Regions from separate parts of the Kribbella sp. NPDC051718 genome, predicted to be linked through region 2. Evidence: predicted binding sites of a transcription regulator. Region 2 holds the regulator's gene; the other holds the start of a gene.
The links. Region 2 encodes HrcA, which represses chaperone genes, less so after heat shock. Its sites were predicted from a motif close to TTGGCACTCGNNNNNNNCGAGTGCCAA; they were not measured.
Positions count from the first base shown of each region.

Region 1: groES (co-chaperone GroES) is a predicted target of HrcA. The motif match lies at 2,497-2,523, and genes of this name have one in related genera.

Region 1 covers NZ_JBFAYZ010000001.1:461,622-465,829, forward strand. The annotation lists gene AB0M15_RS02200 (hypothetical protein) at 1-99, opposite strand, end outside; gene groL (chaperonin GroEL) at 332-1,951, opposite strand; gene groES (co-chaperone GroES) at 2,061-2,357, opposite strand; gene AB0M15_RS02215 (peptidoglycan-binding domain-containing protein) at 2,674-3,285, shown strand; gene AB0M15_RS02220 (peptidoglycan-binding domain-containing protein) at 3,371-3,862, shown strand; gene AB0M15_RS02225 (class I SAM-dependent methyltransferase) at 3,885-4,208, shown strand, end outside.
Region 2 covers NZ_JBFAYZ010000017.1:79,646-83,853, reverse strand. The annotation lists gene AB0M15_RS39840 (Gfo/Idh/MocA family oxidoreductase) at 1-1,062, shown strand, start outside; gene hrcA (heat-inducible transcriptional repressor HrcA) at 1,173-2,192, shown strand; gene dnaJ (molecular chaperone DnaJ) at 2,230-3,372, shown strand; gene AB0M15_RS39825 (16S rRNA (uracil(1498)-N(3))-methyltransferase) at 3,395-4,123, shown strand; gene AB0M15_RS39820 (class I SAM-dependent methyltransferase) at 4,127-4,208, shown strand, end outside.

The DNA.
Region 1 (4,208 bases), on a different contig from region 2:
ACCCTCGTCCAGGCAGCACGGGTCCTCACCGCCATGGACATAGCAGACCACCGCCACCCGCTCGGGGCAGCCGTAGGCGTACTCGCAGCAGTACTTCACCCATCCGACGATAGCGACGCCGGGGCCTACCAGGTGGCTGCGGTGGGGCGGGCGGACGGCCAGTGCATCAAACGGGCGGCCGTACGGGTGGAGCTCGGCGCGTCGAGGGCGAGATGGTGGGGTTTGATGGCCTGGCGGTTCACCCCCAGCGGAAGAGTTAGCCGGGTGAAAGAACTGCCCGGCTGGTCCGAGGACCGGCCGGGCAGTTCGGGTGATGCTTGGCGCGAAGAGATCAGTGGCCGTGGCCGTGGCCGTGACCGGCTGCGGCGGGCTCTTCTTCTTCGGGCTTGTCGACGATCAGCGTCTCGGTGGTGAGCAGCAGAGCGGCGATGGAGCCGGCGTTGGCGAGCGCGGAACGCGTCACCTTGACCGGGTCCAGGACACCCTGGGCGAGCAGGTCGCCGTACTCACCGGTGGCGGCGTTGAAGCCGCTGCCGACCTCGAGCTCCGCGACCTTGGCGGTCACGACGTAACCCTCGTAGCCACCGTTCTCGGCGATCCAGCGCAGCGGCTCGACGACCGCCTTGCGGACGATCCGGACACCGGCGAGCTCGTCGCCCTCCAGGCCCAGACCCTCGTCGAGCACCGCGGCAGCGTGGACGAGAGCAGAACCGCCACCGGCGACGATGCCCTCTTCGATCGCTGCCCGGGTCGCGGACACCGCGTCCTCGATCCGGTGCTTCTTCTCCTTCAGCTCGACCTCGGTGGCCGCGCCGACCTTGATCACGCAGACGCCACCGGCCAGCTTGGCCAACCGCTCCTGCAGCTTCTCGCGGTCCCAGTCGGAGTCGGTGCGCTCGATCTCGGCCTTGATCTGGTTGACCCGGGACTCGATCTCGTCGGACTTGCCGGCACCCTCGACAACGGTGGTGTTGTCCTTGGTGACGACGATCCGGCGGGCGGTGCCGAGCACCTCGAGACCGACCTGGTCCAGCTTGAGGCCGACCTCGGGCGCGATCACCTGGGCGCCGGTCAGGGCGGCCAGGTCCTCGAGCATCGCCTTGCGGCGGTCACCGAAGCCCGGCGCCTTGACGGCGACGGAGGTGAAGTTGCCGCGGATCTTGTTCACGACCAGGGTCGACAGCGCCTCGCCGTCGACGTCCTCGGCGATGATCAGCAGCGTCTTGCCCGACTGGACGACCTTCTCCAGCAGCGGCAGCAGGTCCGACACCGCGGAGATCTTGCCCTGGTTGATCAGGATGTACGGGTCGTCCAGCACCGCTTCGCCACCCTCGGCGTCGGTGATGAAGTAGGGCGAGATGTAGCCCTTGTCGAACTGCATGCCCTCGGTGAAGTCCAGCTCGGTGCCGAACGTGTTCGACTCCTCGACGGTGATGACGCCGTCCTTGCCGACCTTGTCGAACGCCTCCGCGATCAGCGAACCAATCTCGGCGTCGCGGGCGGAGATGGTGGCGACGTGGGCCATGTCGCCCTTGTCGTCGACCGGGCGGGCGGTCTCGATCAGCTTCTTCGAGACGGCCTCGACGGCGGCCTCGATGCCCTTCTTCAGGCCCATCGGGTTGACGCCGGCAGCGACGGCGCGCAGGCCCTCGTGCACCAGCGCCTGCGCCAGTACGGTCGCGGTGGTGGTTCCGTCACCGGCGACATCGTTGGTCTTGGTGGCAACCTCTTTGGCCAGCTGCGCACCGAGGTTCTCGAACGGGTCGTCCAGCTCGACCTCACGCGCGACGGTGACACCGTCGTTGGTGATGGTCGGGGCGCCCCACTTCTTGTCCAGCACGACGTAGCGGCCCTTGGGCCCCAGCGTCACCTTCACCGTGTTCGCGAGCTTGTCGACGCCACGCTCCAGCGCGCGCCGCGCGTTCTCGTCGAACTCGAGGATCTTCGGCATAAAAAACAAGTCCCTCTCTGAGTTTCAACAATGATGCTCGCGACCCGAACCGACTCCGCTCCGGAGCCGAGGCGGCGCCGGAGCGGTGTCAGTCAGGAACGAGCGATCGTCACTTGGTGACGACTGCGAGGATGTCGCGGGCGCCCAGGATCAGGTAGTCCTGGCCGTCGTACTTGACCTCGGTGCCGCCGTACTTGGAGTAGATGACCTTGTCGCCGACGCTGACGTCCAGCGGGACGCGGTTGCCGTTGTCGTCGATGCGGCCGGGCCCGACGGCGAGGATCTCGCCCTCCTGCGGCTTCTCCTTGGCGGTGTCCGGGATCACCAGGCCGGACTTCGTGGTCTGCTCGGCTTCGAGCGGCGCAACGAGGATACGGTCCTCGAGCGGCTTGATCGTGACCGACACTTGCTGACCTCCACGGTCGAGTTCTTGTGTGTTCAAGGGGTGCTGCGAGCAGCCGTTCCACCTCTGCCGTCGCGGGGATCAGAGGCCGGGCCGCTGGCACCCTCGAGTGGAGAGTGCCAACACCGAATCTAGGCCGCGATTAGCACTCGGTCAACTCGAGTGCCAGAATCTCGCCACCGGCGAACGCCCGTACCGCTCGTGTCCGGTCCGCCGCTTTCTGCCATCAAGGGCTGGGCGAACCCCATCCGGTCGTGGGACCGTCGTCTCTGTAGGGATCCCGGCCGCCCCGGGACCGACCCCGCCCGAGGAGAGAACCATGGCGCTCCGCCTCCCGTCACTGCCCAAGCTGACCTCCCGCAAGGCGGTGGTGATCGCTCTCCTGGTGATCAGCCCGTTCGCGGTCGCCGGCCTGGCGGCCAAAGGCGCACACGACTCCTCCGCCCGCCCCGGCAACGCGGCCCCCGGCGGCGCCGCGCCCGCAGTACAGCTCAAGGCCAAGGACGCTGCCGCCCAGACGGAGGCTCAAGCAACCGCGGCGGCCGCTGCGACTCCGCAGTGCCTGTACGCCAGAGTGGTACCGATCGGCAAGACCGGCTGGGGCATCCCGATGCCGTCGCTGTGGAACAGCCCGAGCACCACCTGCAACCTGATGTACGGCGACGACCCGTTCCGCGGCTCGAACCACAGAGGCGACCCCGACACCGCGATCCGGGTGCTCCAGCGCAACCTGAACTACTGCTACGGCTACCGGCTCACAGTGGACGGTATCTACGGCAGCAACACCCGCGGAGTGATCAAGGCCGTCCAGAAGCGCCACAAGCTCGTCGCGGACGGTATCTACGGCCCCAAGACCCGTTCGGCGATGAACTGGCGCCTCTACGCCACCAAGACCAACACCTGGAGCAAGAACTGCTCCAGCCCGCTCTGAAGTCGGATCGAACAAAAGGGCAGTCCGTGCGGTCTCAACGAGCAAGCGATCCCAGAGGGGGGATCGGATACTCGAGGGGCACACCATGGGATTTCTACGTACCGCTATCACCGTCGGCGCGACGGCCGTGATGGCCATCAGCGGCGCAGTGGTAGCGACCACGACGGCCGAGGCCGCATCGGTCAAGGCCAAGGGGCTGGAGCAGTGTCTGTCGGCGCTGATGAAGCCGGTCGGCAAGGGCTGGGCCGTACAGGTTCCGGGCGGCTGGGAGGACACCTCCACCAACTGCAACCTGAAGTACGGCGACATGCCGCGGCGCTACGGCCCGGACTACGTCGGGGATCCCGCGTCGGCGATCAAGGCCCTGCAGCGGGATCTGAACTACTGCTACGGCAGCAAGCTCACCGTCGACGGCAAGTACGGCAGCAAGACCCGTGCGGCGGTGCTGAAGGTCCAGCGCAAGCTCAAGGTCACTGCCGACGGCATCTACGGCCCGAAGACCAGGTCCGCGATGAACTGGCGGATGTACTCGCTGCAGAAGCACGCCTGGAGCAAGACCTGCTCGAGCCCGCTGTAAGCGGCGGGGCAGACTGTGCCGGGTGACACCTGACTCGATCTCGCTGTTGCTGGCGCCGGCCGGAGCTGACGTACTAGCCGAGGCTTGCGCCGGTTTCACGCCGGGAGGCGAGCTACGCCTGGTCGAGAAGCTCAGACGCCGGTACGACGCCGTTGTGGTCACCGCTGCCGTTACGCAGGCTTCGCTGCGACACAGGGCCGTCGCCAAGTTCGGCGCCGAGGACGCAGCACGCATGTACTTCACCCCGGACGGCCTGGAGCAGGCCACTCGGACCACCGTCGGGGTGCACCGGGCTGCTCGCATCGCGACGACGCTCCCGGGTGCGACTGTGGTCGACCTCGGCTGT
Region 2 (4,208 bases):
GTCATCAGCGGTACCTACCTCGAGCACCTCGCCAAGCTCCCTGGCGTCCAGGTGGTCGCCGTGGCCGATCTCGACCTCTCCAGGGCGCAGACGATCGCCGACCAGAACCCGGGCATCCGGGCCCTGACGTCCGACGACTTGTTCGCCGACCCCGAGGTCGACATCGTCCTCAACCTGACCATCCCGGCCGCGCACGCACCGGTCCACCAGGCGGCGCTGCAGGCCGGTAAGCACGTGTACGGCGAGAAGCCGCTGGCTGTCGACCGTGCCGAGGCCGAGCCGTTGCTCAAGCTCGCGGCGGCCAGCAACCTCCGGATCGGCTGCGCGCCCGACACCGTGCTCGGCACCGGTACGCAGACTGCCCGCGTCGCGCTCGACCGTGGCGACATCGGCGTACCGACCGCAGCGACGGCATCCTTCGTCACGCCCGGGCATGAGCTGTGGCACCCGGCGCCGGAGTTCTACTACCAACCAGGTGGCGGCCCGCTGCTCGACATGGGTCCGTACTACATCACCAGCCTCGTCACGCTGCTTGGGCCGGTGAAGAGAGTCACTGGTCGGGCCGGGCGGTCGCAGCAGCAGCGGAAGGTCCACACCGGGCCGCGAGCCGGGGAGACGTTCCCTGTCGACGTACCGACGCATGTGACCGGCGTACTGGAGCACGAGTCGGGTGCGCTCACCACCGTGCTGATGAGCTTCGATGTGTGGGCCGCACGGCTGCCGCGGATCGAGATCTACGGCACTGAGGGCAGCTTGTCCGTTCCGGACCCGAATGGCTTCGACGGCACGGTGGAGATCGCCACTGCCACCAACCGTGACTGGACGCAACTCCCTGTAGCCGGTGGGTACGCCGGAGCCGGGCGCGGCGTCGGTGTGGCCGACATGGCTCGTGCACTACGCAACAACGAGCCGCACCGGGCGGACGGAGCGCTGGCGTACCACGTGCTCGACGTGATGGAGTCGCTGCTTGAGTCTGCAGCTCAGGACCAGTCGGTGGACGTGGCGAGTACGGTCGAGCGGCCTGCCGCCGTACCTTTGGGAGCGTCTCCAGAATCCGCCTGAGATCCGTCCCACGCCGCTACGCGTCGGTAGGTGTCGTGCGGGCTCGGTAGACTGGCACTCGAAACTCGGGAGTGCCAACCCGAGGGGCCGACGTGAGAGGGGTGGTGCGCGTGCTGGACGAACGCAAACTGGACGTGCTCCGGGCCATCGTCGAGGACTACGTGGCCACCCATGAGCCGGTCGGCTCGAAGACCCTGGTCGACCGGCACAACCTCGGTGTCTCGCCGGCCACGGTCCGCAACGACATGGCCGCGCTGGAGGAGGAGGGGTACATCACCCAGCCGCACACCAGCGCCGGCCGGATCCCGACCGACGCCGGCTACCGGCTGTTCGTGGACAAGCTGAGCACGGTCAAGTCCCTGTCCGCGGCCGAGAAGAAGGCGATCTCGTCCTTCCTGGTCGGCGCGGTCGATCTGGACGACGTCGTACGCCGTACGGTGCGACTGCTCGCGCAGATCACCCGGCAGGTCGCGATCGTCCAGTATCCGACGCTGAGCCGGTCGAGCGTGCGGCACATCGAGGTGGTCACGATGACCCCGCGCAGGCTGCTGCTCGTGCTGATCACCAGCACCGGCCGGGTCGAGCAGCGGATCGTCGAGACGCACGAGGACGTCGACGAGCAGCTGATCGCGGACCTGCGTTCGCGGCTGAACACCGCGCTCACCGGACAGCGGCTGACCGACGCGGCGACCTCGCTCGCGAGCGTCACCGAGACCTTCGCACCGGCCGACCGATCGCTGGTCGCGGCCGTCGTGACGAGCCTGCTGGAGGCCTTCACGGTCGAGGGCGAGCAGCGGATCGCGGTCGGTGGCGCGGCCAACCTGACCCGGTACGGCGACGACTTCGAGCGCAACGTGAAGCCGGTGCTGGAGGCGCTCGAGGAGCACGTGATCCTGCTGAAGCTGCTCGGCGAGGCGACCAACCCGCAGACGCTGACGGTCCGGATCGGCCACGAGAACCCGTACGAAGGACTTGCCACCACCTCGGTCGTCGCCACCGGCTACGGCTCCAAGTCGGAGGCGCTGGCCACCCTCGGCATCGTCGGCCCGACCCACATGGACTATCCGAGCACGATGGGCGCTGTCCGCGCCGTCGCGCGCTACGTCAGCCAGATCCTGGCCGACTCGTGAACCACCCCCGCACACTGCCTACCAAGTGGTCTGGAGTATGAGCACCGATTACTACGCCGTCCTCGGCGTCAGCCGCGACGCCAGCCAGGACGAGATCAAGAAGGCCTACCGCAAGCTGGCCCGCCAGTACCACCCGGACGTGAACGACTCCGAGGACGCGCACCACAAGTTCCAGGAGATCGGCCGCGCGTTCCAGGTGCTGAGCGACCCGCAGAAGAAGCAGGTCCACGATCTCGGCGGTGACCCGTTCGCGAGCGGGCCCGGCGCGGCCGGAGGCGCCGGCTTCGGCCAGGCGTTCACCTTCACCGACATCATGGACGCCTTCTTCGGCCAGACCGGCGGGGCGACCCGCGGGCCACGGCCACGCACCCGGCGGGGCCAGGACGCCCTGATCCCGCTGCGGATCGACCTCGCCGAGGCGGCCTTCGGGACGACCCGCGAGCTGAAGGTCGACACCGCGGTGCTCTGCCCGACCTGTTCCGGCTCCGGCGCCCAGGTCGGCTCCGAGCCGGTCACCTGCGAGATCTGCCACGGCCGGGGCGAGGTCACCCACACCCAGCGCTCGTTCCTCGGCGAGGTCCGGACGATGCGTCCGTGCCCGAACTGCCGCGGCTTCGGGACCACCATCCCGAACCCGTGCGTCGAGTGCGCCGGCGACGGGCGGGTGCGCTCCCGGCGTACCGTCACCGTCAAGATCCCCGGTGGCGTCGACAGCGGCACCCGGGTCCAGCTGACCGGCCAGGGCGAGGTCGGCCCGGGCGGTGGCCCGGCCGGTGACCTGTACGTCGAGATCGAGGTCGAGCCGCACGAGATCTTCACCCGCAGCGGTGACGACCTGCACTGCACGGTGACGCTGCCGATGACGGCGGCGGCGCTCGGTACGACGATCGACCTGCCGACGCTGGAGGGCGAGACGACGCCGCTGGAGATCCGCGCGGGGACGCAGTCGGGGACGGCGATGACGCTGACCGCGCGCGGCGTACCGCGGTTGCGGCACGCGGGTCGTGGCGACCTGATCGTGCAGGTGATCGTCGAGACGCCGACCAAGCTGGACGACGCGCAGAAGGCGTTGCTGCAGCAGATCGCCGCCGCGCGTGGCGAGGAGCGGCCGGTCGGTCATGTCCAGGCGGCGCACAAGGGTGTCTTCGGGCGCCTGCGCGACGCCTTCGGTCAGCATTGAAAACGACTTAGGCTGCCGGGCGATGGGACTCGCGGTCTTCTACCTGCCTGACCTTGGCACTGACACTGACGGCCCCGAGCTGGTACTGGACGGGGCCGAGGGTCGTCATGCGGCCGTCGTACGCCGGATCGGCCCCGGCGAGCGAATCCGGCTGACCGACGGCCGGGGCTCGTTCGCCGAGGGCGCGGTCACGGCTTCGAACAAGACCGGCCTGACCGTCGCGGTCGACCATCGTGGTGAGGTCGACGCGGCGAGCCCGCGGCTGGTCGTCGTACAGGCTCTGCCGAAGGGGGAGCGGGCCGAGCTGGCTGTCGAGATGCTCACCGAGGTGGGCGTCGACCTGATCGTCCCGTGGAACGCGGACCGCAGCCAGTTCCGCGCCAACCCCGAGCGGGTCGCCAAGACCGAGAGCAAATGGCAGTCCTGGGCCTTCGAGTCCAGCAAACAGTCCCGCCGCTCCTGGTTCTGCGAGGTGGCCCCGATCGCCTCCACCTCTGAGGTCACCAAACTCGTCGCCGACGCGGCCCTCTCCGTGATCCTCCACGAAGAAGCCACCACCCCGATGGCCTCGCTGGAACTGCCCACGGATGGTGACATCGTCATCGTCGTCGGCCCCGAAGGCGGCATCACCCCGGCCGAGCTCGAAGCCTTCGCGGCAACCCCGGTCCGCCTCGGCAGCACCGTCCTCCGTACGTCGACAGCGGGCGTGGCCGCCGCATCAGCCCTACTCGCCCGCTCCCGCTGGAGTTGACCCTTGAAGGACTGGCTCGAATGGCACCAGGACTACGACGACGAGTCCTCTGAGCTGAGCGGCCGCCTGCGATCGGTCCAGCAAT